DNA from 3 places in the Streptomyces sp. NPDC005195 genome. Region 3 is predicted to be linked to each of the others. Evidence: riboswitches for the same ligand, from Rfam matches in the RefSeq annotation. Region 3 holds a riboswitch; each other region holds the start of a gene.
What was found. Region 3 has a riboswitch for thiamine pyrophosphate ahead of thiO (glycine oxidase ThiO). Riboswitches for the same ligand answer to the same signal wherever they lie in the genome.

Region 1: it holds a riboswitch for thiamine pyrophosphate, as region 3 does, so the genes downstream of both, ABZV34_RS21205 (thiamine ABC transporter substrate-binding protein) here and thiO (glycine oxidase ThiO) in region 3, are expected to answer to the same signal.
Region 2: it holds a riboswitch for thiamine pyrophosphate, as region 3 does, so the genes downstream of both, thiC (phosphomethylpyrimidine synthase ThiC) here and thiO (glycine oxidase ThiO) in region 3, are expected to answer to the same signal.

Annotation. Positions count from the first base shown of each region.
Region 1 is NZ_JBEXHZ010000020.1:7,732-18,253, reverse strand. It holds gene ABZV34_RS21210 (iron ABC transporter permease) at 1-349, opposite strand, end outside; gene ABZV34_RS21205 (thiamine ABC transporter substrate-binding protein) at 325-1,407, opposite strand; TPP riboswitch at 1,485-1,603, opposite strand; gene rlmN (23S rRNA (adenine(2503)-C(2))-methyltransferase RlmN) at 1,643-2,749, opposite strand; gene ABZV34_RS21195 (PAS domain-containing protein) at 3,124-4,521, shown strand; gene ABZV34_RS21190 (PP2C family protein-serine/threonine phosphatase) at 4,413-5,093, shown strand; gene ABZV34_RS21185 (MFS transporter) at 6,345-7,625, opposite strand; gene ABZV34_RS21180 (TetR/AcrR family transcriptional regulator) at 7,735-8,313, opposite strand; gene ABZV34_RS21175 (SMI1/KNR4 family protein) at 8,664-9,188, shown strand; gene ABZV34_RS21170 (SpoIIE family protein phosphatase) at 9,450-10,522, opposite strand, start outside.
Region 2 is NZ_JBEXHZ010000007.1:53,777-64,298, reverse strand. It holds gene ABZV34_RS10840 (LacI family DNA-binding transcriptional regulator) at 1-1,098, shown strand, start outside; gene ABZV34_RS10835 (metallophosphoesterase) at 1,385-2,467, shown strand; gene ABZV34_RS10830 (hypothetical protein) at 2,649-3,518, shown strand; gene ABZV34_RS10825 (VWA domain-containing protein) at 3,630-5,084, opposite strand; gene thiC (phosphomethylpyrimidine synthase ThiC) at 5,249-7,078, opposite strand; TPP riboswitch at 7,071-7,227, opposite strand; gene ABZV34_RS10815 (YibE/F family protein) at 7,299-8,903, shown strand; gene ABZV34_RS10810 (SsgA family sporulation/cell division regulator) at 8,964-9,401, opposite strand; gene ABZV34_RS10805 (IclR family transcriptional regulator C-terminal domain-containing protein) at 9,501-10,298, opposite strand.
Region 3 is NZ_JBEXHZ010000039.1:8,812-19,333, forward strand. It holds gene ABZV34_RS28390 (NAD(P)/FAD-dependent oxidoreductase) at 1-95, shown strand, start outside; gene ABZV34_RS28395 (hypothetical protein) at 180-1,190, opposite strand; gene metF (methylenetetrahydrofolate reductase [NAD(P)H]) at 1,247-2,170, opposite strand; gene thiE (thiamine phosphate synthase) at 2,327-2,971, opposite strand; gene ABZV34_RS28410 (Rv2175c family DNA-binding protein) at 3,065-3,430, opposite strand; gene ABZV34_RS28415 (FAD-dependent oxidoreductase) at 3,639-4,871, opposite strand; gene ABZV34_RS28420 (hypothetical protein) at 4,947-5,096, opposite strand; TPP riboswitch at 5,158-5,269, shown strand; gene thiO (glycine oxidase ThiO) at 5,267-6,445, shown strand; gene thiS (sulfur carrier protein ThiS) at 6,442-6,642, shown strand; gene ABZV34_RS28435 (thiazole synthase) at 6,646-7,440, shown strand; gene pknB (Stk1 family PASTA domain-containing Ser/Thr kinase) at 7,688-9,634, shown strand; gene ABZV34_RS28445 (deoxyribonuclease IV) at 9,737-10,522, shown strand, end outside.

The DNA of each region.
Region 1 (10,522 bases), on a different contig from region 3:
CGAAGGGAACGGTCACCACCGCGCGCAGCACCTGCTTGCCCCGGAAGTCGAAGCGCGCGAAGACATACGCGCCGGGGAGCGCGATCAGCAGCGTGAGCGCTGTCGAGGCGAGCGCCTGCCAGGTGGTGAACCAGAGCACGTGCCGGATGTCGGACCGGCCGAGCACCTCCCCGATCCGCCCGAGCCGCCAGACCCCGTCGATCCTGAGACCGCGGGCCACGATCGCCGCGACGGGGTAGGCGAAGAAGACGCCGAAGAACACGACCGGCAGGGCCATGAGCCACAGCCGCGTCGCGCTCCCCCGCCTCCTGGGCGCCGCCTCGGCTACTTCAGTACGAGCGAGGTCCACGACTTGACCCACTGGTCACGGTTCTTGGCGATCTCGGCCGGAGCCAGGGTCTCGGGGTGCTCGGCCTGCGGGCCGAACTTCACGAACACCTCGGGCACCTTGGCGGTCTCACGGACCGGGTACACGAACATGTTCAGCGGCATGTCCTCCTGGAACCTGAAGCTGATCAGGAAGTCGAGGAGCGCCTTGCCGCCCTTCGTGTTCCTCGCGTTGCTCAGCAGCCCCGCGTACTCGACCTGGCGGAAGCAGGTGCCGCTCGCGACCCCGGTCGGCGCGGTCTTCGGCTTCGGGTCGGCGTAGATCACCTCGGCCGGCGGGGAGGAGGCGTACGAGACGACCAGCGGCCGGTCGGCCTTCGCCTTCTTGCCGCCCGCGGACCCCGAGAACTCGTCGTTGTAGGCCTGCTCCCAGCCGTCGACCACCTTCACGCCGTTGGCCTTGAGCTTCTTCCAGTAGCCCTGCCACCCGGCGTCCCCGTACTTCGCGGCGGTCCCGAGCAGGAAACCGAGGCCGGGCGAGGACGTGGACGCGTTCTCGGTGACGAGCAGGTTTTTGTACGCGGGCTTGACGAGGTCGTCGAAGGAAGTGGGCGGGGCCAGTTCGCGCTTGCTGAAGTAGGCCTTGTCGTAGTTGACGCAGATGTCGCCGGAGTCGATGGGCGTGACCCGGTGCTTCTCCTCGTCGACCCGGTACTCCTGGGCGATCTGGCCGGAGCCCTTGGGCTCGTACGGCTGGAACAGCCCGTTGTCGAGCGCGCGGGAGAGCAGGGTGTTGTCGACGCCGAAGAAGACGTCGCCCTGCGGGTTGTCCTTGGTCAGGATGGCCTTGTTGACGGCCTGGCCGGCGTCGCCGTCCTCGAGGACCCTGACCTTGTAGCCCGACTCCTGCTCGAAGGCGTGCAGCACGCTCTTGGAGTAGGCGAAGGAGTCGTGGCTGACGAGGGTCACGGTCCCGGCGTCGGCGGCCTTGTCGCCGGAGCCGGACGAGCCGCACGCGGACAGCGTGACGAGGCCCAGTGCGGCGAACACGGCCGCGGTCGTCCTCTTCTTGGTGCTCACTGAATTCCTCCTGGGGTGACCAGGAAGAGACGCGGCCCTGCCCGGGAACTCGGCGGTTCCCGGGCAGGGCGCAACAGCTTGAGTGATGCCCGAACTTCCTACCCAGAATGACCTGGGCGAGGTTCAGAGGGTCTGCGGCCCACCGGTGTCCCGGCTGCCGCACTCTCAGCGCTGTGGCGCTCCCCTGTCGGAATATGAAGATGTCGGAATATGAAAATGTACGTGCCAGGTCAGACTATCGCTCGGTCGCCGCGAGCTGGCCGCACGCCCCGTCGATCTCCTGGCCCCGGGTGTCCCGGACGGTGACGGGTACGCCGTGGGCCGCGATGGCCTCGACGAACGCCTTCTCGTCCTCGGGCCGCGAGGCGGTCCACTTGGAGCCCGGGGTGGGGTTCAGGGGGATGAGGTTGACGTGCACGGGCTTGCCCCTGAGCAGCCGGCCGAGCCGGTCACCGCGCCAGGCCTGGTCGTTGATGTCCCGGATGAGGGCGTACTCGATGGAGAGCCGGCGCCCCGACCTGGCCGCGTACTCCCAGCCCGCGTCGAGCACCTCCCGCACCTTCCACCGCGTGTTCACGGGGACGAGGGTGTCGCGCAGCTCGTCGTCCGGTGCGTGCAGGGAGATGGCGAGGCGGCACTTGAAGCCCTCGTCGGAGAACCGGTGGATGGCCGGGACCAGTCCGACCGTCGACACGGTGATGCCGCGCTGGGAGAGTCCCACGCCGTCCGGCTCGGGGTCGGTGAGCGCGCGGATGGCGCCCACGACCCGCTTGTAGTTGGCGAGCGGCTCGCCCATCCCCATGAAGACGATGTTGCTCAGCCGCGCCGGGCCGCCGGGGATCTCCCCGTCCCGCAGCGCCCGCATGCCGTCCACGATCTGGTGCACGATCTCGCCGGTCGACAGGTTCCGGTCGAGTCCGGCCTGGCCCGTGGCACAGAACGGGCAGTTCATCCCGCAGCCCGCCTGGGAGCTGATGCACATGGTCACCCGGTCCGGGTAGCGCATCAGCACGGACTCGACGAGCGTGCCGTCGAAGAGCCGCCACAGGGTCTTGCGCGTGGTGTCCTGGTCGGTCGACAGATGCCGTACGACGGTCATCAGCTCGGGAAGCAGCGCTTCCTGGAGCTTGCCGCGCGCGGCGGCCGGGATGTCCGTCCACTCCGCGGGGTCGTGCGCGTACCGCGCGAAGTAGTGCTGCGAGAGCTGCTTGGCGCGAAACGGCTTCTCCCCGATCTCGGCAACCGCCTCTTTACGCTCGGCGGGCGTGAGATCGGCGAGGTGCCGCGGCGGCTTCTTGGCTCCGCGGGGGGCGACGAATGTGAGTTCTCCGGGCTTCGGCATAACCCTTCCAGTGTCGCAGATCAACTCGACTGGCCCAGGCCGGAGCGGGGTGGGGGTGGTCACCCGTGGGCGTCGGCTGTCAGCGTGGGTCGGCCTCGCACGGCCCAGGGACGGCCCAGAAGACTGCCCGCGCGTCGCCGACATGATCCAGATCGCGTCCGCCCAGGGCCGTCACCGCGAGAGCGAGGTCGCCGCTACGGGCACTGGCACTGGCACTGGCACTGGCACTGGCACTCAGCGACCGTGTCACCGAACCAAGTTCCTGCCGTCGCCCTTCGACGCAGGCGGTCGGACACCCCCTTCATTGAGACATCACAGCAAAATGCGCGAACATGGCTGAAGAGGCTGTTTTGGTATGCACCAGGGAGCCACGGATGGACGCCTCGGACGAACTTCATCGAAGGGCTTGCCCGTCGGCTCTTCTGACGCTGGACGGTGCCCTGCGCGACCTCAACGCTGCCATGGCCACGGCGCTGGGCAGGCCGGCGGAGCAGTGCCTGGGACGTGACTTCGTGGACCTGTGGCCTGCCAGCCAGCGGATGTCGGCCGAAAGTCTGGTGGCCCACGCCGCCAGGGCGGATGCGGTCGCCATGCGGGAGCTGCACTTTCCCGGGCAACACGGAATACCCGTTACCTGTTTGTTCGAGGCGCGACCGGTGAAGGATCCCGCCGGTGACAAGCGGCTGATACGGGTGCGCGTCCTGGATGCACGAAACGACCTGGCCAGCCTGCTGATCCCGTTCCGGCTGGCCACCGCGGCCGCCGGCCTCGGCCTGTGGATGTACTCACCCGAGAGAGACCAGCTGGAGTGGCTCGGTGGCCTACCCAGCCTGGTCGGGCTCGTCCCGGATCCAACTGCGCCGATGTCCAAAATAATCTCGGCAATACACCCCGACGACAGGGAGGCCTTCCAGCAGCTCCTGCGCTCGGCCTCCATCCAGCGGTCCCCCTGGGTGAGGCAGCGCTACCACACCGCGCATGACGGCTGGCACCGACTGGCCGTTCAGGTCAGTCGGCTCCAGCTGGGCTTCGACGGCCCCGAACGGGTCTTCGTGGTGATCCGCGACGACACCAAGCAGGAGAAGCGCAAGCAGAAGGCGCAGGCCGCGCTGACTGCCGAGCGACAGCGCGCCAAGGACACCGCCGACTTCTCCTCCGCTTTGATCACCGCAGCCACGGAGCAGGAACTGCAGCAGGTCGTCCTGACCCGGCTCGCCGCGACCTTCGACGCCTTCGGCACCGTGCTCGCACTCGTCGACGACAACCGCCTGTGCATCTCCACCGATGCCAGGAGAGACATGCGCGAGGTCGAGGCCCTGCACGGCCTGCGGCTGGACCAGCCGATCCCGCTGTCAGAGGTCATCCGTACCGGCAAGCCGCAGTTCATCACCGACCGGAAGGACTTCACCCGCCGCTGGCCGCACGCCCCGCTTCTGCGGTTCCTCCAGCTCGGCTCCGACTACGCCATCTCGATATCACCCCCCTCGGCGAGCCCGGCGATCAGCCACTCGGCGCCTGGTCGATGCTCTACCCGCGCGGATACCTGTCGTCCCTGGATGAGCAGACCCTCGTGGGCACGCTGGCCCGTCTGGCCGGCCAGGCACTCAAGCGGATCAGGTTGCAACAGGCACACGTCGAGCTGGCCACGGCGCTGCAGCAGACCATGCTCCCCACGCTGCCCGAGCACCTCCCGGGCCTGGAGGTCGCCGCCCGCTACCGACCCAGCCGGGACGGGCTGGACATCGGCGGGGACTGGTACGACGCCTTCGTGATGCCCGACGGTGCGATCGCCCTGGAGATCGGCGACGTCCAGGGGCACGACGTGGACGCCGCCGCCTTCATGGGACAGGTCCGCTTGTCCCTGCGCGCGATCGCTGCCCAGGAACCGGATCCTGGAACCGTGCTGACCCGCACCAACGACCTACTCCTCACGACCGCTCCCGCACGATTCGCCAGCTGCACCCTGCTGCACATCGACCCGCACGATGGACAGGTCACCGGCACCAGCGCCGGCCATGTGCCGCTGCTGTGCGCACGCAGAGACGGCAGCCACGAGGTCCGCGAGCTGCCGGGCGGGCCGGTCCTGGGCGTCCTGCCCGGCACCGAATACCGCGAGGGGACCTTCACCCTGGACGACGACAGCACGCTGATCATGGTCACCGACGGCGCGGTCGAAGGACCAGGCCTGACGCTGGAAGCCGGACTGGAACGAGCCGGAACACTGGCCGCCCAAGCCGTCCACGACGGACTGAACGCCGAGGAGACCGCCGACCGCGTCCTCGACGCCGCGATCGCGGTCGACCACCTCGACGACGTGGCCGTGCTGGTCATACGACGCGCATGACGACGCCCGCGTCCGCGTCCTGCCACCCCTTTATGCGGGCCCCACTGCAAGACCTGGTGCTCATACTTTGCTCGTCTACGCGTTCTTTACCGCATCGTGCGGGGTGGAAGGTGCTCTTGAAGAAGGGCCGACGGTCCGTTCGAGGGGGCCTGGTGGTGCAGGGCCTTGGTGTGATCGCTGTCGGACTGGCCATGCTGGTGTACGGCGCTGCAGCACGGTGAACGACTCCGCCGCTGAGCCGCAATGCCTGGTCCGCCGCGACCGAAGGTCCTACGTACTCACTGCCCCCTCAAAGCGAACTATGGGCGGCACGGTTGCCGAGGGTCGCTTGGCTGGTGAGACAGTCGCGCGCGACTGCCGGCGATCGATTCCGGTCGCGACGGTTGCTGTACCTCCCTGCTGTGCGGCAGGAAGGGTTCTGCTTGGATCAGTCGATGATTTCAGCTGGCACACCGGACGAGACACGAGAGAGAGCAGAGCTCGCGGTCTGGTTCGGCGGGGCCTCCTTGGCATGCTTGTTCTGCTGCCCGTTCTGGATACTGGTCAGCTTCGTCTCGCTCCCCATGGCACTCGTCGGGCTCGTGCGGGCCTGCGTGGAGTACCACGCGTCGAAGTCGGGTCGAGCGAGTAGGACGCGAGCTGTAGTGGGTGCCGTGCTGTCTCTCCTGGGGGCAGCAGCGGCGATCACCTACATGATCTTTCTGGCCAACCATCCCGATCTTCCCGTCCAGGAGTAGCAGGCGAACAGCCACCGCTCGAGGAGTGAGGTAGGGCGTCCAGGGGCGTGACCAGAGGATTCTTGGCACTTCCCGGGCGTGTCACGCAGGGGCAGCAGCACTGAGTGGTGTGCATCGTGAAGTTGCAGGTCATGGGGCTGGTGTGCGCGGGCTTCGGGATACTGGGCTGGTCGGCGGCCGGTGGCCGGTGGCCGGTGGCTACGGTGAAGATCGTCCGACTGGGCGGTCGGGGCGGTTTCTGGGGTTCTGCTGCGTCCGCCGCGAGCGTCCGCCTACGATCCGTCGCCCTGCGGATAGCGCCACCGGATCGCGGGGAGGGAGCGGGGTTGTCCGGGCTGGAGCGGATCACGGCTCGCCGAGGCGAGCTGGACGTGCTCGCCGAGGAGCTGGGCAAACGACTTGGGGAAGTCGGGGCGGAACGGGATGGTGTGTTCCCGAGACCGTTGCCGTTCACGTTCGCGACTTCGGGACGTCTTGGACACCGGTCCGGGGCGATTCCGATCGTGCAAAACGCTCAGGTCTGGTCAACGGTTTCCGGGATGCCGTCCGCGACAGGCTGCGTAGCCGGGGCCGAGGGGGCGGCGGCGCCGTCTGCCGTGAGGAATCCGGGACGCCGCGTGCGCGACAACATGAGCAGACCCATGACGAGCGCCGCGCCGAAGAAGACGCTGAAGGACACGGCGCCGGTGAGCAGACCCGCCGGCAGTCCGTGCGCGGTGACGACCCAGCCGAGCACGGGCGCCCCGATACCCTGGGCGAGGTATCCCGCGAGGTAGCCGCCGGACACCATGCTCGCGCGGTGGTGCGGCGCGGCGTAGGAGTTGAGGACGGTCAGCCCGCCGGCGAAGTCGAAGGCGTAGGCCGCGCCCGCGCACGCCGAGGCGAGGAGGAAGACCGCCATCGAGTGGGTGGCGCTGGTGACCACGAGAAGCCACACCGCGGCGACCGATCCGATCGCGCCGACCGTCACCAGGGTCCACGGTCCCAGACGCCGTGCCAGCAGGGCGCTGACTGCGATGAACGCCGCGAACACCGACAGCAGCGCGCCGGTGACCAGGGCGTTGGTCGATCCCGCCAACTGGTGGGCGATCTTCGCGCCGAGCGGCAGCACGATGGCGCCGAGCAGGAAGGACGACGCGAACGCGACCGCGCCGGCGGCGAAGACCCCGCGGTTGCCACGGGGGATGACGATCGCACGGACCCGCCACCGGGTGCGCGTCTCGTTCGCGGTGTGGTGCGGCATGCCGGCGACGAAGCAGATGACGACCGCGATCACGGCGGCGAGGACGAAGAAGTTCAGGTGCAGCGGAAAGGGGGCGTACTGGGTCAGGGCGCCGCCGACCAGCATGGCCAGGGCGATACCGGACGAGGAGATGGCCGTGCCGATGGATCCGGCGCGCCCTCCCTTGCCCGGGGCGCTCAACTCCGCCATGGCCACGCTCGCCGGGCTCAGGGACAGGCCGACTCCGAGGCCCATGAACGCCCGTCCGGCCAGGAGCCAGGGGACGCCGTCGGCGAACGCGAAGAGGAGCACCCCGACGAGCTCGGCCAGCAGGCCGAGCAGCATGGCGGACCGCCGCCCGATGTGGTCGGACAGGTCACTGAACACGATCAGAACGGGGATCAGCGCGATCGGATAGGCGGCGAAGATCCAGGTCACCGTGGTCGTCGAGACGTGCCAGTCGGACTGGTAGAGCGGATAGGTCATCGTGGGGCACGCGCTGGTCCAGAGCGCGAGGGCGACGACGGCGCCTGCGGTCCAGAAGGCTGCACGGGTATGGAGGAAGGGTTGCACGAAATCACCTTTCTTGAACTGAAGGTACAAAATAAGGGCAGACGGGGCCCCGAGGCGCGGGGACGCCAGGGGACCGCCAGGGGTCAAAAGCCCGGAAGGGGGCTGACGGTCAGAGGGATTCCATCACCGCGTCGATGATGCGGGCCGGCCGCTCCGGCCCCTCGGCGACGCGCACCGCGAGCCGCAGCCCCACGGCGGTGTTCTGCAGCATGGCGGCCAGGCCGGCGGAGTCGCGTCCGGGCGAGATCTCCCCCGAACGCTGCCCCTCCTCGATCACGGCACGGAAGGCGCTCTCGATGCGGCCGAAGGCGCGGCGGACGAGATCGGTCGCCACCTCGTCGGTCCGCACCACCTCCGCCGCCGCGTTCACCGCCATGCAGCCGCGGCGGTCCGGGTCGGCGAGATCCGTCCGTACGAGGGCCTCAAGAGCGTTACGCAGGCGCACCTTCGCCGGTCCGGATTCCTCGAGCGCCTGCAGCATCACGCTCGCCTGCCGGTCGCGATAGCGCCGGAGCGCCTGCTCGAACAGCCGGCGCTTGCTGCCGAAGGCGTTGTAGAGGCTGCCTTTTCCGATCCCGAGGGCGTCCACCAGGTCCTGGGGCGTGGTGGACGCATACCCCTTCCGCCAGAACACCTCCATGGCCTGTTCCACCGCGACGTCCGGGTCGAACTGCTTGGGCCTTGTCATACGGGTGACCCTAACATGCAATTGGACCTCTAGGTCAAAAAAGAATCCGCACGTGACGGGTGCCTGATTCTCTGATGCGACTGAACCAGCGGACGCCGCAACCACAGGCAGCGCGCCGCCGGGCGCGGCCAGCCGGGGCGCAGACAGGAGGCAGGCCGCGCCGTTGAGGCGGCGCGCGCCCGCGCCGTGCGCGGGCCTTGATGAAGTTGGGAACGTTCCATCCCGCTGGGATGAGGAGCCGCCGGTCATGTCTCAGTTGATGCTTGGCGCCGGACGGTTGGCGAGCAAAGCGCGCGGCTGTCCATGGGCAGCAGTGATCCTGAGACATCAGTGGTCGCTAGCCTGTCCGCGTGATTCCTACCGATCGGCAGTTCCCTGCTGCCCTCGCCGCCGCGTTGGCGACTCCGTTCGACTACAACGACGGCGAGGGGGTCGACTTCGAACCCTTCCAAGCCTTCCTGTCTGCGGAGGAGACCACCGACTGGTTCCGGGCCTGGACTGGCAACGCGGAGCTGAGCGGCGACAGCTTCCGCGTGTTCGGCCAGGACGGCTCGGGCGGATACGCGGGGTTCTGGCTGATCCGCCCGAGCCGCCCACTCGTCGATCAGCCTGTGGTCTTCCTCGGTTCCGAGGGCGAGACCGGTGTCGTAGCGCGTGATCTGGGTGCCTTCTTGTGGCTGCTGGCCGGCGGTTTCGGCCCTTGGGAAGCAGCCACCTCGTACGAACCCGACTGGACCCCGTCCCTCGATCACGAACTGGTGGCCGTCGCGGAACAATTCGCGGCCGACCGGCAACAGCCGCCAGCTGCCGTCATTGAACAGGCGACCCGGGAATTCCCCGACTTCGATGACACCATCATGGAGCTCTGCCGCTGACTCGCTCGCATACCGTCATCCAGTGGGCCACGCCGGACTGCCGTGGCGAGCGAATGGGCCCCTTGGCCGCCCTCGACTGACCGGGGCTGACCGGGGCTGACCGGGGCTGACCGCCGGATCTGGCACCAATCCGGCCCGAATCCGGCACGCGGGCTCAGGGATTGACACGGTCCTGCGCGATGAGACGGCCGCCCCGGTGTCCGGCGGTGCCGGGATCGGTCACCTCGCGTGTGTGACGTCGGCGTCCCGGCGGGCGATCGATCAGCGGCGGGATATGTGGGCGAGGTCCACTTCGGCCCAGAGGACCTTGCCGCCCCGAGCCGGACGGGTGCCCCATCTGCGGGACAGCTGGGCGATCATGGCGAGGCCGCGGCCGTGCTCGTCGACGTTGCGCGTGCTGCGCATGCCCGGGGAGGAGAAGTCGGCACCGGACACCTCGACGGTCAGGACATCGTGTCGGATCAGACGCAGACCGATCGGACCGGCGCTGTGGCGGACGGCGTTGGTCACCAGGTGGCTGACGATCAGCTTCATGGAGCCCTGGAGCCCTTCCAGTCCCCACGCGGCCAGCTGACCGGCTGTCAGGTTCAGGGCGCGTTGGACGACGGTGCTGTCGCGGGGCAACGTCCAGGAGGCGACCTGGTCCGGGCTGAGCGTGCGGGTGCGGACCAGGAGCAGGCTGGCGTCGTCGCACGCCACCTGATCCTCGACGGGTGCCATCGCGCGGGTGCAGAGCTCTTCCAGGGACAGTTCCGGTGGGGAGAGGGCGGCGCCCAGGCGGTGCATTCCCTCGTCGATGTCGCCCTCGCGGGTCTCGATCATGCCGTCGGTGTACAGGGCGAGGAGGGTTCCCTCGGGCAGCTCCAGCTCCATGGTCTCGAAGACGGCTCCCAACCCGATGCCGAGCGGGGTGCCGGTGGGGAGATCGGGGAAGGTCACCTTGCCCCGCGGGTCGATGATCGCGGGCGGTGGGTGCCCGGCCGCTGCCATGGTGCACCGGCGGGTGGCCGGGTCGTAGACGGCATACAGACAGGTGGCGCCCACCACCGCGGGATTCCAGTCCTGAGCGTCGGCGTCGGCGTCCGCTTCCGCCAGCCGCAGGACCGTGTCATCCAGGCCGGCCAGCAGTTCGTCGGGGGGTACCTCCATGTCGGCGAGCGTGTGGACGGCGGTGCGGAGCCTGCCCATGGTCGCGGCGGCGTTGATGCCGTGTCCGACCACATCGCCGACGACGAGGGCCACCCGGGCGCCGGACAGCGGGATCACATCGAACCAGTCGCCCCCGACACCGCGGTCGATGTCGGCGGGCAGGTAGCGGGAGGCGGCCTCGACGG
Region 2 (10,522 bases), on a different contig from region 3:
AAGCACCAGGTGAGCCGGGCGGAGACCACCCGCCGAGGCGGTCGACCGGGCCGAGCGGGTATCAGAGACGTGGCCGCGGCCGCAGGGGTCTCGATCACGACCGTGTCCGATGCCCTCAACGGCAAGGGCCGGCTCCCGGACGCCACCCGACGCCACGTCCGCGAGGTCGCCGACCGACTGGGATATCGCCCATCGGCCGCGGCCCGAACCCTCCGTACCGGAAAGTCGGGCCTCATCGGCCTGACGGTGACGACATACGGGGACGAACCTTTCACCTTCACGGAGTTCGCCTACTTCGCGGAGATGGCCAGAGCCGCCACCTCGGCCGCGCTCGCCCGGGGCTACGCCCTGGTCATCCTCCCGGCGACCTCGCGCCACGACGTGTGGTCGAACGTCGCCCTGGACGGAACCGTCGTCATCGACCCCTCCGACCAGGACCCGGTCGTCAGTGAGCTCGTCCGCCAGGGCTTACCGGTCGTCTCCGACGGCCGCCCGGCGGGCACACTCCCGGTCACCGCCTGGGTGGACAACGACCACGAGGCCGCGGTCCTCGGCATCCTCGACCACCTCGCGGACGCCGGCGCCCGCCGGATCGGCCTCCTGACCGGCACCTCCACGGACACCTACACCCACCTCTCCACCACCGCCTATCTGCGCTGGTGCGAGCGGGTCGGACAGGATCCCGTGTACGAGGCCTACCCCGCCCATGACCCGTGTGCGGGGGCCGTCGCGGCGGACCGCCTACTGGCCCGTCCCGACCGGCCCGACGCCGTCTACGGCCTCTTCGACCCGAACGGCACCGACCTGCTGGCCGCGGCCCGGCGCTACGGCCTGCGGGTACCGGAGGACCTGCTGCTGGTCTGCTGCAGCGAGTCCACCGTCTACGCCAGCACCGAACCGCCCATCACCACGCTCTCGCTCAAACCGCGCCGGATCGGCACCGCCGTGGTCCAGCTCCTCATCGACGCCATCGAAGGGGTCGACTCGGACCAGCCGGTCGAGCAGGTGATACCGACGGAGCTGATCGTGCGGACGTCCTCCGAGCGGCGGTCGCCCCGCACGACGGTCAGCCCACCCCGGTCGCCCGAACAGGGGTGAGCCCGGCGCCGGCGCGAGAAGTCGAGTGCGGCGTCGGCACGCGGGGGGTAACCCGGCGTTCGCCGGTGTTGACGCCCGGTGGGCGCGCCACGGCGCGTCCACCTGCGAAAGCCCTGCCCAATTCGGGCGAAAACCGTGGCGAACAGGGCTCCTGCTCCGATTCACCACCCCTGGGTCATCACATGGCGGGATCCGCATTCCTATGATGGGCCCACGACACCGCGGGCCGCTGCGACCAGGCAGTCCGATCCGGTGCAGATGCGGCGCGATGGTGGTGGAGGGGTCGATGACTCAGGGGGCCGGTCAGGGACCCGAGGTGCTGCGGACGGAGACGTTGCGCGACTTCCGGGTGCCCGCGTACGTCCACGAGACCGGTCCGTACGTGCCGAGCACGCCTCCGGGCGAGCCTCTCGGCGCGGTCGACGGACTCGCCGAGGAACCCGACGGCTATACGCCGACACAGCGCGACCTGCCCATCATCAACCGGGGTGACACGGTTCAGGTCGCCGTCGGCCCCGAGGCCGGGTCGGCTCCGCAGCCGGCCGAGGGCCCGGGGCCGCTGTACGTCGTCGGCGACGTACACGGCTATCTCGACCAGCTGATCGCCGCGCTCCAGGAGCAGGGCCTCGTCGACGAGGCGGGCAACTGGTCGGCCGGGACCGCCCGCCTGTGGTTCCTCGGCGACTTCACCGACCGCGGCCCGGACGGCATCGGTGTGATCGACCTCGTGATGCGGCTGTCCGCCGAGGCAGCGGCGGTCGGCGGCTACTGCAAGGCGCTGATGGGCAACCACGAGCTGCTGCTGCTCGGCGCCAAGCGGTTCGGCGACACGCCGGTGAACTCCGGCGCGGGGACGGCCACCTTCCAGGCCGCCTGGCTGCTCAACGGCGGCCAGAAGACCGATATGGACCGGCTCCAGGACCATCACCTGCAGTGGATGGCCCGCCTCGACGCCATGGAGGAGGTCGACGGCCACCTCCTGATGCACTCCGACACCACCGCCTATCTCGACTACGGCGACTCCATCGAAGCGGTCAACGACACCATCCGCGAAACCCTCACCCGCAACGACGCCGACGAGTGCTGGGACCTCTTCCGGAAGCTGACCAGGCGCTTCGCCTTCCGTGACGACGGCGGCGCGGAAGCCGTGCTCTCCCTGCTGGACACCTACGGCGGCACCCGGATCGTCCATGGGCACAGCCCCATTCCGTATCTGCTGGGCGAGGTCGGCTCGGAGGAGGGCGAGGACAGCCCGAGCCCCGTGGTCGAAGAACCCCATCTTTACGCCGACGGACTGGCCCTCGCGATGGACGGCGGGGTGACCATGGCCGGAAAGCTGCTGGTCCAGCAACTGCCCCTGGGTGGCTGAGCGCTCACCGGGCAGGCGTCCGCCACAAAGGACCACGCCGGCCAGGGGGCAATTTCTTGAAACCCCCTGTCACGGCGTGCCGTCACCGCTCTACCATCGGCTTATCCGTAGCAGGCTCCCCTCCGTTTCTGCCCAACGGCTCGTCAGCGTGCGAGCCATCAGCCCTACGGAGCATCGGGGGATGCAGATGAACAGCGTTCCGCAGCACCTGCTCAGTGAGGACCGCCAGGAATACGAGCGGATCCTCGATGAGGCGCTGCGCTCCGCCCCGTACCGCCCGGAACTCGCCGCTGTCGGCCAGCGGCTCAACCCCGAGCAACTGCGCACCATGGCGCTCAACGCCACCGCGCTCATCACGGCGGCCGCGACGACCGAGTACGCGCACTACGTGAAGGTCCGCGAGGAACTGCGCCATCCGGCGCCGTCCACCCCAGCCGTCAGCGAGGAGATCGGCTCCGCGGAGCCGGGCGCCGCCGCGGTGGGGCTCGCCACCACCATGGGAGAGGTCACCGAGACCGCCGGAGCCGGAGCCATCGCCGTCATCGCGGTGCTCGCTCCCGTTCTCGCCGGAACAGCCGCGGTGATCTTCCTGCTCGTCGGCTACCTGCTGAAGGTACTCGATCCCGAACAGACGTTCGCCCAGACTCTGCTGACCACCGGCTGGGTCTTCGGCGCGGTCACGGCGGCCGCGATATTGGTCGCCGCGGTCGGGCTGCTGCTGACCGCACTGCGCAACGGCTCGTCCTCACTCCAGGCAGGAGCGCGCGGCGAGCTCGACGAGGAGCTGGACCGGGCCAGGGAAGCCTGGCGAGAGGCCCTGCTGGAGCGCGGCATCATGCCGTTCCTCCGGCACGCACTCGCCGATCCCGGCTCGGCGGCACTGGACCGTCCGTCACCGACACCCACCACCGGCCGCATGCCGCATCTCGGTTACAACCGGCCGGGGTTCAGCAGCCCCGACGGTGGGCCCGCGGCGGGCCCCCGGCCGAGCTTCTCCAGCCCGGACTTCACGAGCCCCGACTTCGGGGGGCCCGAGCACCAGCCCGAGTAACCCGGCGGGGCGACGGGGTAGCAGGAGGAGCCGGGCCCGCGCTGCCGAAGCGCGAGCCCCGATCGGTGTCCGGCATGCCCGCGTGCGGGCATGCCGGCGCGGGCGGCGGGATCAGAGGATGCCCTGCCGCCGGGCCGCCGTGATCCAGGAGGGAAACTCGGAGAGCAGCCGGTCGTACAGCTCCGGGTCCGGAAGGCCGCCGATGTCGTCCACGGCGAAGAAACCGACATTGTCGACGCGTCGGCCCGGCAGGGTGTCGAACCGCTCCAGCACGCCGTAATGGGACCGGCCCAGGCCCACGAACTGCCAGAAGATCGGCTCGTCCACCGCTTCCCGCAGTTCCCGCTCGATCTCGTTGTCGCGATAGACACCACCGTCGGAGAAGAACAGCACCAGGGTGGGATCGGCGGCCGGATGCTCCCTGACATACGTACGCACTTCGGCGATCGCCTTCTGCTCCTCGTTCTGGATGCCGACCGTCCGCATGTCCACCTGCCCGGCCAGCAGCCCTTTCCGCGGCTTCTTGCTCCGCCGGAAAAGGCTCAGCTCACCGACTCGGACGTGGAGCCTGAGCCACTCGGGCAACTCGCCGAGGGCCAGGTCCGGCAGCCGGGCCGCATGGGAGGCGAACGTCCACGCCTGCATCACGCCGTCGTCGTCCAACTGCGCGGCCACGGCGGCCATCCGCTCCACCACGTCGGCCACGACGCCCTTCGCGTAGAGGAAGGACATGGACCCGGAGGCGTCCAGGATCAGCACCACACGCGCCGTGACACCCTCCGCTCCGTGCTTCCGCAGGCTGACCGCCACCTGCTCCTTGCGCAGCGAGAGCCGCTTGCGCATGTCCACGGGCAGCCGCTCCTCGCCCTTGCTCACATGCGACGCGGGGGCCGGGCGCGCCTGTGGTGCCGGGGATGCCGGAGGCGCTGGGGAAGTCCAGGGTGCCGGGGGAGCCTGAGGGGCCGGAGGGGCGGGCACGGCGCCGGGCAGGACCAGGGGCGGCGGCACCGGCGCGGAGGCGGGGAGGCCGGGCTCCTCGTCCACGCTGATGCCGAAGTCGGTGGCGAGTCCCGCGAGTCCGGACGCGTACCCCTGTCCGATCGCCCGGAACTTCCACTGTCCGCCGCGCCGGTACAACTCGCCGCCGATGAACGCCGTCTCCGTCGTGGCCTCCATCTCGAAGCGCGCGAACTCCCGCTGCGTCCCGGCGTCGAGCAGCCGCAGTGTCAGCCCGGACAGCTGACCGAAGGTGCCGCCGTCGGCCGAGGCGCCCAGCACGACCCGCTCGATCTCCGGTTCCAGGGAGCGCAGGTCCACTTCGACCGTGTCCGTCGTGACACCGGCGTCCTGGCGTTTTCCCAGGTGACGTACGGCACCGGAGACGTGCCGCGGCTGGTTGTAGAAGACGAAGTCCCCGTCGTCCCGCACCCGGCCGTCCGCACCGAGCAGCAGGGCCGAGGCGTCCGCGTCCGGCGCGCCGGGTCCTCCCGTCCAGCCGAGCACGGCCCGTACGGCCCCGACGGCCACCGGAAGGTTGGCGCCCTTGCTCATGGATGTCGATGTCATGGGCTCAGTCTGCCGACGGAACCCGGCCGTCCGCAGGGGAGAACTCCCGTGACATGCCGGCCCGACACTTGGTGCCGTGTCCTCCGGGGTCTTCAGGGTCTTCGGGGACGTGGTGCTCAGGGTGCTCCAGACCCTGAGCACCACGTTCCCGGAGCGTCGGTGCGTCAGTCCGCCAGCGGCAGATACACCCGGTTCCCGCTCGCCGCGAACTCCTTCGACTTCTGGAGCATCCCCTCGGCGATCTCCTCGGGCGAAGCGCCCTCGGCCGCGGAGCCACCGAACTGCTCCGCAATGCTCTGGCTGATCTTCATACTGCAGAACTTCGGGCCGCACATGGAGCAGAAATGCGCTGTCTTGGCGGGCTCGGCCGGCAGTGTCTCGTCGTGGAACTCGCGAGCCGTGTCGGGGTCGAGGGCCAGGTTGAACTGGTCCTCCCAGCGGAATTCGAAGCGGGCGTCGGACAGCGCGTCGTCCCATTCCTGCGCGCCTGGGTGCCCCTTGGCCAGGTCGGCCGCGTGGGCGGCGATCTTGTAGGTGATGACGCCGGTCTTGACGTCGTCACGGTTGGGCAGGCCCAGGTGCTCCTTGGGCGTGACGTAGCAGAGCATCGCCGTGCCCCACCAGGCGATCATCGCGGCACCGATGCCGGAGGTGATGTGGTCGTACGCCGGCGCGACGTCCGTCGTCAGCGGGCCGAGCGTATAGAACGGAGCTTCATCGCAGATCTCCTGCTGAAGGTCGATGTTCTCCTTGATCTTGTGCATCGGGACATGTCCCGGGCCCTCGATCATCGTCTGTACGTGGAAACGCTTCGCGATCGTGTTGAGTTCCCCGAGCGTCCTCAACTCGGCGAACTGAGCTGCGTCATTGGCGTCTGCGATCGAACCGGGCCGCAGCCCGTCGCCGAGCGAGTACGTGACGTCGTACGCGGCGAGGATCTCGCAGAGCTCCTCGAAGTTCTCGTAGAGGAACGACTCCCTGTGGTGTGCCAGGCACCAGGCCGCCATGATCGAACCGCCGCGCGAGACGATGCCGGTCTTGCGGTTCGCGGTGAGCGGTACGTATGACAGCCGCACGCCCGCGTGGACCGTCATGTAGTCCACGCCCTGCTCGGCCTGTTCGATGACCGTGTCCTTGTAGATCTCCCAGGTCAGCTCCTCGGCACGGCCGTCGACCTTCTCCAGCGCCTGGTAGAGGGGGACCGTGCCGATGGGAACGGGGGAGTTGCGCAGGACCCATTCCCGCGTGGTGTGGATGTTGCGGCCGGTGGACAGGTCCATGACCGTGTCGGCGCCCCAGCGGGTCGCCCAGGTCATCTTCTCGACCTCCTCCTCGATCGAGGAGGTCACCGCGGAGTTGCCGATGTTGGCGTTGACCTTCACCAGGAACCGTTTACCGATGATCATCGGCTCGGTCTCCGGGTGGTTGACGTTCGCGGGCAGCACCGCGCGGCCGGCGGCGAGCTCCTCGCGGACGACCTCGGGGTCGACGTTCTCGCGGACCGCCACGAACTCCATCTCGGGTGTGATCTCACCGCGGCGGGCGTAGCCGAGCTGGGTGACCGCCTCTCCGGGGCGGCCCCGACGCGGCTGACGCGGCCGGCCCGGGAAGACCGCGTCGAGGTTGCGGAGGCCCCCGCGCGGCGAGGTGTGCTTGATCCCGTCGTCCTCGGGGCGGACCGGTCGGCCCGCGTACTCCTCGGTGTCGCCCCTCGCGACGATCCAGTGCTCACGCAGCGGAGCGAGTCCCCTGCGTACGTCCGTGTCGACGGTCGGATCGGTGTACGGGCCGGAGGTGTCGTACAGCGTGACGGACTGCCCGTTGGTGAGGTGCACCTGACGGACCGGCACCCGCAGGTCGGGGCGCGAACCCCCAACGTATGCCTTGTGCCACCCGACGGACTGCCCGGCCTCCCGGGGCTCTTCGCCCAGTGACACGGCCGACGGCTCGTCCGTCTGGCTGGAGGCAGGCGTGCGTACGTCCTTGTTGGTCATGAGACCTACTCCCTACGCCGGCATTACCCGGTAACAGGTTCAGCGGTCGACGCAGCGGCTTCCGTCTGTCGATGTTTCATGTGAAACATCGCTGAGACGAAGGTCAGCGCCCTCTCAGCCCGGTGCTCCGAGCTCCCGCGTGTGCAAAGGTGCCTTCACGCTAGCGTCATGTCTGGCGCGGTGAACAGAGGGCCCTCGCCGTTCTTGCGATGATCGGTCGGTGACCACGATGCAGCAGCCCCCGTTCCCGCCGCCCGAGTCGCGGCGCGGCTCCGGTCCCGGCGAGGGCCCTGTCCATGGCCATGGGATGGGCCCTGGACAGGTTTCCGTAAACGGCCATGGGCACGGGCCGAGTGGTGGCGACGGGCGAGACGGCGGGCACGGAACGTGGGGCGGCGGGCACGAACCGGGCCGCGGCGGGCACGAACCGAGTGGCGGCAACGGATCGGGGGAGGGGCACGCGCCTGGGCCGGACGCCCTTCCCGGGCCGGGGCACTCGCACAGCCACAGTCATGGCCCCGCCGCGCCCGTCTCCAAGCATCTGCGCAAGGTCATCGCGGCCGTGCTGATTCCCTTCGCCGCGGCGGTCGTTGCGGGTCTCGTGGTGCTCTGGCCCGGCGGCGCCCCGTCGCACGAACGCACCGGTGTCGGCTTCGACCGGCAGAGCCAGCAGGCCTCGGTCACCCAGGTCGTCCAGGTGGACTGCAAGTCGGTGAACGCCTCGGGGGACGCCCCGACCGGCGACACCCCCACCGCGGAGGGGTCCTCCGCCCAGCGGCAGGCGACGGGCGCGTGCAAGAAGGCGACGATCCGGGTGGACACCGGCAAGGACAAGGACCGTACGTTCACGGAGATCGTCCAGCCCGACCAGTCACGGCAGTTGCACCAGGGCGAGAAGGTCGTGGTCGCGTACGAGCCCTCGGCGCCCAAGGATCTGCAGTACTCGGTCACCGACGTGAACCGGAAGTTCCCGATGGCGCTCCTCGCCGGGATCTTCGCACTGGCCGTCGTGGTGGTCGGCCGGATGCGTGGTCTCATGGCGCTGATCGCGTTGGCCGTCAGCTTCCTCATCCTGACGTTCTTCATCCTGCCCGCCATCCTGGAGGGGGCGAATCCACTGGTCGTGGCGGTGGTCGGGGCGAGCGCCATCATGCTGATCGCGCTCTACATGTGCCACGGCCTGTCGGCCCGTACCTCGGTGGCCGTACTCGGCACACTGCTCTCGCTGGTCCTGATCGGTGTGCTCGGCTCGGTGTTCATCGGCTGGGCGGCCCTGACCGGCAACACCGACGACAACACCGGTCTGATCCACGGCCTGTACCCCTCCATCGACATGAGTGGTCTGCTGCTCGCGGGCGTGATCATCGGTTCGCTCGGTGTGCTCGACGATGTGACGGTGACGCAGACCTCGGCGGTCTGGGAGCTGCACGAGGCCAATCCCACCATGGGCTGGCGGGGCCTGTACCGCGCGGGCATCCGGATCGGCCGCGACCACATCGCGTCGGTCGTCAACACCCTCGTCCTGGCGTACGCGGGAGCCGCGCTGCCGCTGCTGTTGCTCTTCTCGATCGCGCAGAGCAGCGTCGGCGCGGTCGCCAACAGTGAGCTGGTCGCCGAGGAGATCGTGCGCACCCTGGTCGGCTCGATCGGCCTGGTCGCCTCGGTGCCGGTCACCACCGCGCTGGCGGCCCTGGTGGTCTCCGCCGACCGTACCGGGACTCCGGGCGCCCCCACGGCGGCCACAGGGCCCGTGGCGCCCGTACAGGAGCCCGTCGGGGCCCGGGGGCCGGTCCGTGGCGGCAAAGGCCGTCGCCGCAAGCACTGAGGCCACCGCGCGCCCGCCCCGAGCGCGCAGAAGCGTTCCTCCACGAAGGGGCGGAAACGTTCAGCCCGCGCTCTGCTCCTCCGCCAGGATGCGGTCCAGCGCCTCGTCGAGATGCGTGTCGAAATCCGCGAGGGAACGCTCCTGCCCCAGCGGTACGAGCTTGTCGGTGCGGTCGAGGAAGGCCACCAGCGGTGCCGCGCCGGACCGGAACAGAGCGTGGTCGCCGCCCACCTGAAGCCGGATCAGTACCTCACCGAACGCGTCCGGATCGGCGGGCGCGATGTGCACATCGCCGTCGCCGCACGGCCTGCCCACGCCGTCGATCAGCAGCTCCCGCCCGAAGGCCCAGGTCACGGGCGCGTCTCCGGGCAAGTGGAAGGTCAGCCGCACGGCGTACGGATCACAGGTCTCGTAGCGCAGCTCCACCGGGATGCGGAAGGACAGCTCCTCCGACACGAGGAAGCTCATCATGACCTCTGCCTGTACCGACTCGCGCATCGCCTACCCCGTCGTTTGCCGTCGACTGGCCAGGAATCGTCCCCCTGACACTGCTGGAATCTTGCTCAACGTACACAAGAGATCACAAGGAGTGAGTTTTCAGATGCTGATAGAGATCGCGAGTGTCCCCAGTAGTCTGCCGATCTCACCTTGCAATTGTCGTGCCGCTGCTAGCAGTCGGTCGGCCTGGTGGACAGGGAGAGAAATGGCCATTGTCGCGGCGGTCGCCCCCGCGGTGATGGGCAGTGCGGCACACACCGTTCCCAGCGCGTACTCCTGCCGCTCGGTGACGGGTTCCATCCGTCCCGTCCGCTCCAGACGCCGCAGCAGGCCGGCGTTGTCGCGCACCGTGTACGGAGTGAGCGACCGCACGGGATAGCGGTCGAGGTGATCCCGGCGGGCCCTCTCGTCGAGCTGCGACAGCAGACATTTGCCGATCGCGTGGGCGTGCCCGGTCTCCCTGAAGTCGGCCCACTCCTCCACCGCCGGATTCCCGGGGGTGTCCGCGACGCACATGACCTCGATCTCACCGTCGCGGTAGACCGCGTAGTACACGGGCGCACCGATCGAGTCGCGCCACCGGGCCAACGCGTCGCTCACCGTGCTGCGACGTTTCTGCTGGGCTCCGCTGCTGCTCAGCCGCTCGGCGGCCTCACCGAGGAAGAACAGGCCCTTCTCCCGGCACAGATAGCCCTCGTGCACCAGGGTGCGCAGCAGGTGGTAGGCCGTGGGCAACGCGAGCCCCGCCTCCCGGGCAAGCTGTTTCGCGGGGGCCCCGTGCTCGCGCGCGGCGACGGCCTCCAAGAGCCGCATCGCCCGTTGCACGGAGCCGATCAGGGTGGTCGGGTGAGGCTCCGGGGGCCCGGTCCCCAGCCGGTCGGTGCGCGCGGCCGGCACGGGGGCACAGATCTCCGCGGGTGAGGAACGCGGCTGGGCCGGCGGGACGTAGGACGCAGCGGAGGCACTGGACCGCTGGAGGGGTGGAGTGAGTGATTCTGTGGGTGCGATGTCAACCGTGGCCAAGGGGCACTCCCGAAGCGCGAGGGGAACCGCCCGTGCGGGGGGACACGGGAGGGGGCTGTGCGCTGCCCGCGGGGAGTCGGCCCCGCGTCGAATTCCGG
Region 3 (10,522 bases):
CGCATCCCGGCGGCGGCCTTCCGCACGCGGGGATGTCGGGCGCCCTGGTGTCCGGGCTGATCGTGGAGGGACCGGACTTCCGGGGCTCGCAGTGAGCCCGTGGGCACTGCCGAGAGCACTCCTGGTGGCCGCCCGTGCGGCCACCGCCCGCCTCTGGGGTGGTTCCCCCTGAGGACCGGTCAGTACCGGTACTGCTCGTCGAACCCGGCGCCGTTCCCGTTGCCGTTGCTGTTCCCGTTCCCCTGGCCGTTGTCCTGGTACGGATACTGCTGCTCGGGCGGGAGCTCGCCGCCGTACTGGTCGTCGGTGCTGCGCTGCTGCGGTACCCAGACACCGCCGGCCGGGGTCTCGCCGCCGTATCCGCCGGCGGCGTACTGGTCCTGGCCGTAGCCCTGCTGCTGCGGGTACTGCTGATCGCCGCCGCCGTACGTCATGTCGTACGCGGCGCCGTTGTACGTCTGGGTGCCGATGTACGGGTCGGAGTAGGCGGCGTACTGCTGCTGGCCGTTGTCGTAGCCGTACTGCTGCTGGTCGTACCCGGAGTAGCCGTCGTACGCGTAGGCCTGCTGGTCCTGGGAGGGGGCGGCGGCGTAGGACTGGTCGGGCTGCCCCGCGGCGGCCGCGTAGGCGGCGTCGCTGTAGACGCCGTAGGAGCCGGTGTCGTCGGGCAGGGGCTGGGGCTCGTACACGGCCGTGCTCCCCGTCGCCGTGAGGTCGCCGGAGCCGGTCGGCATGAACCGGTCGGAGTGCGCGGGCGTGAAGACGTCGTCCTCGCGGGTGTAGTCGTCCTCACCCTGCGGATACCGCGTGCCCTCGGCCGCCTCCTGCTCCGCCTCGAGGTCGGATTCCTCCAGCGCCGGATCCTGGCGGTCCGGCTCGCCGCGGCGGCGCTTGCTCCTGCCCGAGCCCTTGTCCGGGGCCTGGTCGGCTCCCTGGCGGTTGCCCACCGCCCAGCCGGCCGCGAAGCCGCGCCGGAACGACAGCGTGACGTACGTCTGGCCGACCGCGAAGGCGGCCGCACCCAGACCGACGACGATCACGGACGGGATCAGCACACCGAGGACCACACCGGCGAAGCCGACGAAGGCGAGCAGCCGGTAGCGCAGCCGCGCCTTGTACTGCAGCAGAACCTCGCCGAGGAGCCACAGTGCGACGATGCCGAAAGCGATATAGAGGACCGTCAAGCCCATGTACGCCCCTCTCCCAGTGGCCGCTACGCAGTGTGTCGTACGCGGGTGCGGCCGGTCTAGGCCTGCTGTGGGTGGTGCAGGCCCAGATTCTCGTAGATTTCAAGCGTCGCCGTGGAGTTGTTCAGCGTAATGAAGTGCAGTCCGGGGACGCCCTCGTCCAGCAGCTTCGCGCAGAACTCCGTCGCGAACTCGATGCCAATGGAGCGTACAGCCGCCGGATCCTCTTTGGCTGTGAGGATCCGCTCTTTCAGGACGTCCGGGAACGAAGCGTTACTGAGCTGCGGAAGCCGTTCCAGCATCTTCACACTCGTCACCGGCATGACCTCGGGGATCACCGGTGTCGCGCAGCCCGCCGCCGCGACCCGGTCGCGCAGCCGCAGGTACGACTCGGGCTGGAAGAACATCTGCGTGATCGCGTAGTCCGCGCCGGCCCGGCACTTGTCGACGAAGTGCGCGACGTCCGCGTCCCAGTCGGCGGAGCGCGGATGCATCTCGGGGAAGGCGGCGACGCCCACGCAGAAGTCGCCGGACTCCTTGATGAGACGGACGAGTTCGGCCGCGTAGGTCAGTCCCTGGGGATGCGGGACCCAGTCGCCCATGGGGTCCCCGGGCGGGTCACCGCGGACCGCGAGCATGTTCCGGATCCCCGCGTCCGCGTACTGGCCGATGATGTTGCGCAGCTCGGCCACGGAGTGGTTGACGGCGGTGAGGTGGGCCACCGGCGTGAGCGTGGTGTCGGCGACGATCTGCTCGGTCTCCCGGACCGTGCCGGCGCGGGTGGAGCCGCCCGCTCCGTAGGTCACGGAGACGAAGTCGGGGGCGACGGCCTCGACCCTGCGCAGCGCGTTCCACAGGTTCCGCTCGCCCTTGGGGGTCTTCGGCGCGGAGAACTCGAACGAGTACGTCTTCTTGCCGGACGCGAGCATGTCGCTCACGATGCGTGCGCGGTCAGTCCTGGTGGAGGCAGATCCGAGGGCCATACTCGCAGGTTAGCCAGGGGGCGCCGGTCCCCCAACCGAACCGGAGAGAATTGTCCGATTCGTCGGCTTCTTGTCCACCCCTCGGACAGAGTGCGGGACGGCCCGACGGGCGGCGGGGCGGCCCGACGGGCCATGGAGGGGGTCGGCTCCGCCCGGTCAGGCGTGCCGCAGCCGCTTCGCGAACTCCGCGGCCGCCGCCGCGGGGTCGTCCGCCTCGGTGATCGCACGGACGACGACGACACGGCGGGCGCCCGCCTCCACCACCTCGTCGAGGTTGCCCAGGTCGATGCCGCCGATGGCGAACCAGGGGCGGTCGGTGCCGAGCGCGGCGGTGTGGCGGACCAGGCCGAGGCCCGGCGCGTGGCGGCCGGGCTTGGTGGGAGTGGGCCAGCAGGGGCCGGTGCAGAAGTAGTCCACGCCCTCCTGGACGGCGGCGGCCGAGGCCTCCGCCGGCGCGTGCGTGGAACGGCCGATCAGGACTTCGTCGCCGAGGAGGGCGCGGGCCGCGGGAACCGGGAGGTCGCCCTGGCCCAGATGGAGTACGTCGGCGCCGGCCGCGTGGGCGACGTCCGCCCGGTCGTTGACCGCGAGGAGCTTCCCGTGGCGGGCACAGGCGTCCGCGAAGACCTGGAGGTGCTCCAGCTCCTCGGCCGCCTCGATGCCCTTGTCGCGCAGCTGCACGATGTCGACGCCACTCGCCAGGACGGCGTCCAGGAACTCGGCGAGGTCACCCTGGCGCGTGCGCGCGTCCGTGCAGAGGTAGACGCGGGCGTCGGCGAGGCGGGCGGCGTTCTCGGGCATGCGTGGGTCCCCCGTGGTGCGGCGGGGCGCACGGACCACGGCGGCCGGGGTGGTCCGGGGCCGGCCGTGGTCCGTACGCCGGACGTGTTCAGATCAGACGGCGAGCGCCTGGGCGCGACGCTTCACCTCCGTGCCGCGATTCTCGCTCAGAGCCTGCGCGGGCGTGCCGGGCAGGGTCGGGTCGGGGGTGAAGAGCCACTCGAGCATCTCTTCGTCGGTGAAGCCGTCGTCCCGCAGGAGCGTCAGGGTGCCGGTGAGGCCCTTGACGACCTTGTCCTCGTCGACGAAAGCGGCGGGGACGTGCAGCGCGCGGTTCTCACCACGGCGTACGGCGATCAGCTGGCCTTCCTTGACCAGATGCCGGACGCGGGTCACCTCGACGCCGAACTGTTCGGCGATGTCGGGGAGGGTGAGCCAGGCGGGGACGAGAGCATCGATTTTTGCGTCAATCTCGGTCACGGGACAAGCCTGCCATCCCGGACTGACACTCGGTACCCGAGCGCCCCCCGTCCCGCGTCAGAAGCGCGTGAATCTCGCGGAATTCCTCCGAATTCCGGCGCGGTGACGCCGCCGGGTGGCCGCCGGGCCGCCACCCGGCCGGGCGCCCACCGTGCCGGGCCGGGCCCTCGCGTCGGCCGCCCGAGGGAGTGCCTCGGAGCCCGCCTGGCTAGGCCATGGCCTCCTTCAGGGGACGCGACGGATCCGAGAGGATCTCCGGGTCCAGCGGCATGCCCGCCTCGATCAGACGGCGGCCCTGGGCCAGGTCGCGGGGACGGCCTACCGCCAGGAGGGCGACGAGGCGGGAGTCGCGCAGCCAGCAGACCGTCCAGGCGGCGCCCGCGGAGTCGCCGCGCCAGAGGGTCGTGTCGGCGGGCGCGTGATGGCCGACGTACTGGACGAAACGGCCGAACTGCTCGGACCAGAAGTACGGAACCGGGTCGTACGCCACCGGGGCCTCGCCGATGATGTTCGCCGCCACCGTGCGCGGTCCCTGAAGGGCGTTGTCCCAGTGGTGGACGAGGAGGCGCTCCTCGTACCGGCCCGAGGGGAAGGAGGCGCAGTCGCCGACCGCGTAGACGTCCGGCAGGGAGGTGCGCAGGTGGTTGTCGGCCACGACCTCGCGGTGGGCCCCGAGCTCGATGCCGGAGCCGGCCAGCCAGGCGGTGGCGGGCCGGGCACCGATGCCGACGACCACGGCGCCCGCGGGGACCCGGGACCCGTCGTCGAGCACCACGGCACCGGGCTCGACGCGCTCCACGCGCGCGTGGGTGCGCAGCGAGGCCCCGCTGTCCGCGTACCAGGAGGCCATCGGCGCGGCCACCTCGGCGGGCAGTGCCCCGGCCAGTGGCCGGTCGGCGGCCTCGACGACCGTCACCGCGCACCCGGCCTCGCGCGCCGCCGTGGCGAACTCCGCGCCGATCCAGCCCGCCCCGACCACCACGATGTCGTGCTGCCGGACGAGCACGGGGCGCAGCCGTTCGGCGTCGTCCAGGGTGCGCAGCAGATGGACGCCGGGCATGCCCTCCGCGCCGGGGAGCTGGATCGGTTCCGCGCCGGTCGCAAGGACCAGGAGGTCGTAGGGCACCGGTCCCGTGACGGTGTCCAGCTCGTGGTCCCCGGGGCGCAGACCCAGCGCCTCGCAGCCGAGTCTCAGTTCGATGCCCAGTGCCTCGAAGTCGATGTCGAAGGCGGAGTGCTCGGCCTTTCCGAGCAGCACCGCCTTGGACAACGGCGGCCGGTCGTACGGCTGGTGCGGCTCGGCGCCGATCAGTGTCACACCGCCGGTGAATCCCTGTTCGCGCAGGGCGACCGCGGTCTGCACGCCGGCCATGCCCGCGCCCGCGATGACGACCCGGCGTGCCGTAGGCCCCTGCTCCTGCCCCTGCGTCTGCTCGCTCACCTGATCACCATAGACACCTGACAATCCGTCAGTCAGGGGACGTGCTCAGTGACTGTTCCACAATGCGGCTCGGTGTCAGCGGGTCCGTCCGGCGCGTGCGGCCCGTACGGGGTGTTCGGCGTGTTCGATCCGCTCGGTCCGTACGACCGCGCTCGTCCCGCCGCCCGTCCGCGAGTCCCCCTCCCCGCTCTCCTCCAGCCGCGGCCGGGCCTGGCCGTCGAGCACAGGGTCCAGAGACGGAGGCTCCCTTACTGAGGCATGCGGCGGCGAGCTAGGGTGGTCGACGTAGAGCACTCGCGGGAGCCCGGACGCACCGGGCTGAGAGGGAGGCTGGCGGCCTCCGACCGTACGAACCTGATCCGGGTCATGCCGGCGAAGGGAGGGGCTGGACGCCCATGTCGCGTACACCGGCGGAGAGGTCCGTCATGTCCGACGTCCTGGTGGTGGGGGGCGGGATCATCGGCCTGGTCACGGCCTGGCGGGCCGCTCAGCGCGGGTTCACCACGACGGTCGTGGACCCGGAACCCGGCGGTGGGGCCGCGCAGGTCGCCGCCGGAATGCTCGCCGCCGTCACCGAGCTGCACTACGGAGAGCAGACCCTGCTGGGCCTGAACCTCGCCTCCGCGCGCCGCTACCCGGACTTCGTCGCCGAGCTCACCGAGGCGACGGGCCAGGATCTCGGCTACCGCCGGTGTGGCACCCTGGCCGTCGCCCTGGACTCCGACGACCGCGCCCATCTGCGGGAACTGCATGCCCTGCAGATCCGCTCGGGTCTCGAATCCGAGTGGCTCAGCGGCCGCGAGTGCCGCCGGCTGGAGCCGATGCTCGCGCCCGGTGTCCGTGGTGGTCTGCGCGTCGACGGCGACCACCAGATCGACCCGCGCCGACTCGCGAAGGCCCTGGTCACGGCATGCGAGCGAGCCGGAGTGGTGTTCCAGCGGACCTGGGCGGAGCGGCTGACGGTGGTCCGGGAGCGGGCCACCGGCGTCGTCACCGCGGGCGGCGAGGATCTGGCGGCGACACAGGTGGTGCTGGCCGCGGGCAGCCTCAGCGGGAGCCTCGAGGGCGTGCCCGACGACGTGAGGCCGCCCGTGCGCCCGGTGAAGGGGCAGGTGCTGCGGCTGACCGTGCCGAAGCGGTACGCGCCCTTCCTGAGCCGCACCGTGCGGGCCGTGGTCCGTGGCGGCCAGGTCTATCTGGTGCCGCGCGAGAGCGGCGAACTCGTCGTCGGCGCGACCAGCGAGGAGCTGGGCTGGGACACCACGGTGACCGCGGGCGGCGTGTACGAGCTGCTGCGCGACGCCCATGAGCTGGTGCCCGGGATCACCGAACTGCCGCTCACCGAGACCAGGGCCGGACTGCGCCCCGGCTCGCCCGACAACGCTCCGCTGCTCGGCCCGACCGGGCTCGACGGACTGTTGCTGGCCACCGGCCACCACCGCAACGGCGTCCTGCTCACTCCCGTCACCGGGGACGTCATGGCGCACGTCCTCGCCTCGGGCGAGCTCCCCGAGGAAGCGCGCCCCTTCACTCCCCACCGGTTCAGCCCGACACGCACGGAGCAGCCCGTATGAACATCCTCGTCAACGGCGAGCGCCGGCTCGTCGCCGCGGGCACCGCCCTCGACACGCTCGTCGCCACCCTCACGCCGGCGCCCTCCGGCGTCGCCGCCGCGCTCAACGAGACCGTCGTCCCGCGCACCCAGTGGTCCTCCACGTCCCTGCGCGAGGGAGACCGTGTCGAGGTCCTCACCGCTGTCCAAGGAGGCTGACCCATGGCCGACGATCCGTTCGTCCTCGGAGGTACGTCCTACTCGTCCCGGCTGATCATGGGTACGGGAGGTGCGCCCAGCCTCGACGTGCTGGAACGGTCGCTCGTGGCGTCCGGGACGGAGCTGACGACGGTCGCGATGCGCCGGGTGGATCCCGGGGCGCACGGCTCCGTCCTGTCGGTGCTCGGCCGGCTCGGCATCCGGGTGCTGCCGAACACCGCGGGGTGCTTCACCGCGGGCGAGGCCGTGCTGACCGCGCGGCTCGCCCGGGAGGCGCTCGGCACCGACCTGGTCAAACTGGAGGTCATCGCCGACGAGCGCACCCTGCTGCCCGACCCGATCGAACTGCTCGACGCCGCGGAGACACTGGTCGACGACGGATTCACGGTGCTGCCGTACACGAACGACGACCCCGTGCTCGCGCGGAAGCTGGAGGATGTCGGGTGCGCGGCGGTGATGCCGCTCGGCTCGCCCATCGGGTCCGGCCTGGGGATCCGCAACCCGCACAACTTCGAGCTGATCGTGGAGCACGCGCGCGTGCCGGTGATCCTCGACGCGGGAGCCGGTACGGCGTCGGACGCGGCGCTGGCGATGGAGCTGGGGTGCGCCGGTGTGATGCTCGCCTCGGCCGTCACCCGTGCGCAGGAACCGGTGCTGATGGCCGAGGGCATGAGGCACGCCGTGGAGGCGGGACGTCTGGCGCGGCGTGCGGGGCGGATTCCCCGGCGGCACTTCGCCTCGGCGTCCTCTCCCGCGGAGGGCCTGGCACGGCTGGACCCGGAGAGGCCGGCTTTCTAGGGCCGCGGCGGGCGAACGTTCGCGAAGGGGGCACCTCGCACGCCCCTTGAGGCGGTAGGACGGTAGGGCGGCGGGGCGGCGGATTCCGGCCCGGGGAGCGGGTGGAGCTCCGGGTGGTGGGCCCGCCGTCAGCGGAGCGGGCCGCGTCACCTCTTCGGCGCGATGTGCGTCACAGGACGGCTGCAGTCCCGCCCCGGTACGGGCCACGACAGGAAGGCCGACGGCGACGGCTCGTAGACTCGCCTGCGTGGATACGACCCTTCAGGACCCGCTTGTCGGGCAGCTGCTCGACGGCCGCTATCGCGTCGACGCCCGGATCGCGGTCGGCGGGATGGCCACGGTCTACAGGGCCCTGGACACCCGCCTGGACCGCGTGCTCGCGCTCAAGGTGATGCACCCGACGCTGGCCGCCGACGTCTCGTTCGTCGAACGGTTCATACGGGAGGCCCAGTCGGTGGCCCGGCTCGCGCACCCCAACGTGGTGCAGGTCTTCGACCAGGGGGCGGACGGGTCGTACGTCTATCTGGCCATGGAGTACGTCGCGGGGTGCACCCTGCGGGACGTGCTGCGCGAGCGCGGGGCGCTCCAGCCGCGGGCCGCGCTGGACGTCCTGGAGCCGGTGCTCGCCGCGCTGGGCGCCGCGCACCGCGCGGGGTTCGTGCACCGCGACATGAAGCCGGAGAACGTCCTCATAGGGGACGACGGCCGGGTCAAGGTGGCGGATTTCGGCCTCGTCCGGGCCGTGGACACCGTCACGCAGACGACGGGGTCCGTGCTCGGCACGGTGTCGTATCTGGCTCCCGAGCAGATCGAGCACGGCACCGCGGACACCCGCGTCGACGTGTACGCCTGCGGAGTCGTCCTCTACGAGATGCTCACCGGCGGCAAGCCTCACTCCGGCGACTCCCCGGCCCAGGTGCTCTACCAGCACCTGCACGCGGACGTGCCGCCGCCGTCGGCCGTCGTACCGGGCATGCCCTTCGCGCTCGACCAGCTGGTCGCCGCGGCCACCGCCCGCGACCCCGGGCTGCGCCCGCACGACGCGGTGACACTGCTCGGCCAGGTGCTGGAGGCGCGGGCCGGGCTCACCGCCGAGCAGCTCGACGCCGTACCGCCGCAGGCCGTCACCGCGGGCCACGACAACGCGGAGGACCGTACGAGCGTGATCCCGCGCTCCCTGTCCGTGCCTCGCCTGCTGCCGGTGAACGAGGCCGAGGGAGCCGACGGGATCAACCGGACCAGCCGGTTCGAGCAGACCAGTGTGCTCGCCTCCGAGCCGCCCGCCCCCACACGGCGGCGCGGCTCACGCCCCCGGCGCGGAACGATCATGATCGTCACCGCGATCCTGCTGGCGCTCGGCCTCGGCGCGGGCGTCTGGTACATCAACTCCGGACAGTTCACCAAGGTCCCGCTGCTGCTGGCGAAGACCGAGACGCAGGCCAGGTCGCGGATCGAGGCGGCCGGGCTCGACGTCGGGCAGGTCAGGCACGCGTACAGCGACACCGTGAAGCGCGGCACCGTGATCAGCAGTGATCCGCACCCCGGCGCGCGGATCCGGGACCACGACTCCGTGTCGCTGACCGTCTCCGACGGCCCGAAGACGGTGCGGGTGCCCGACCTGAACGGCTTCACGCTGCCCAAGGCGAGGGAAGTGCTGAAGGACGAGGGGCTCGCCGCGGGCATGATCACCCGGGAGTTCAGCGGGGACGTGCTCAAGGGCTCGGTGATCCGTACGGATCCGGAAGCGGGCACGCGACGGCACGCCGGTTCGGCCATCGCCCTCGTCGTCAGCAAGGGCAGTCCGGTGGAGATCGCCGATGTCACGGGGACATCCGTCGAGGACGCCAGGGCGGAGCTCGAACAGGCGGGTCTCAAGGTGAGGATCGCCGCCCAGCGGGTCACCTCGGAGTTCGACAAGGGCCAGGTCGCCCAGCAGTCGCCGGACGCGGGCAGCGAGGCCGCCACGGGCGACACCGTCACGCTGACGCTCTCCAGGGGCCCGGAGATGGTCCCGGTGCCGGACGTGGTGGGCGACAGCGTGGACGACGCGAAGAAGGCGCTGGAGGACGCGGGGTTCGAGGTCAACGAGGACCGCGGGCTGCTCGGGCTCTTCGGGGACCACGTCAAGAACCAGTCGGTGGACGGCGGCAGGACCGCGCCCAAGGGGTCGACGATCACCATCGAGATCCGCTGAGCCGAGGAGTCCGGAAGCCACGGAATCGGTCCGGGCGGTCCGCCGGCGGAACCCGAAGGTCCGCCGGCGGGGTCCCCCGGAGCGCGTGACACCCTGAAGGGTGTGACCAGCAAGCAGCTCCGCAATCCCGTCGGCGGCCATGTCCCCGTGGCCGGCGGCCTCAGCTCCGTCGGTCTTGCCTACGCGCGCGAGATGGGCGCGGAGACCGTCCAGGTCTTCGTCGCCAATCCGCGCGGCTGGGCGACGCCCGCCGGGAACCCGAAGCAGGACGAGGAGTTCCGCGCGGCCTGCGCGGCCGAGTCGATCCCCGCGTACGTGCACGCCCCGTATCTGATCAACTTCGGTTCGCACACCGCGGCGACGGCCGAGAGGTCGGTGGAGTCGCTGCGGCACTCGCTGCGCCGGGGCCGTGAGATCGGCGCGCTCGGCGTGGTCGTGCACACGGGGAGCGCCACCGGAGGCCGGGAGCGTGCGGTGGCCCTCGCTCAGGTGCGCGCACACCTGCTGCCGCTGCTGGACGAGCTGACCCACGACGACGACCCGTACCTCCTCCTGGAGTCGACCGCGGGCCAGGGTGCCTCCCTGTGCTCCCGGACCTGGGACTTCGGACCGTACTTCGAGGCACTGGACGCCCATCCGAGGCTGGGCGTCTGCCTCGACACCTGTCACATCTACGCGGCGGGCCACGACCTGACCGGGCCGGACGGGATGCACCGGACACTCGACCTGCTGGTGGACACGGTCGGCGAGGGCAGGCTCAGGCTGATCCACGCCAACGACTCCAAGGATGTGGTCGGCGCCCACAAGGACCGCCACGAGAACATTGGTACCGGCCATATCGGCGAGGACCCGTTCCGCGCGCTGATGACCCACCCCGCCACCGCGGGC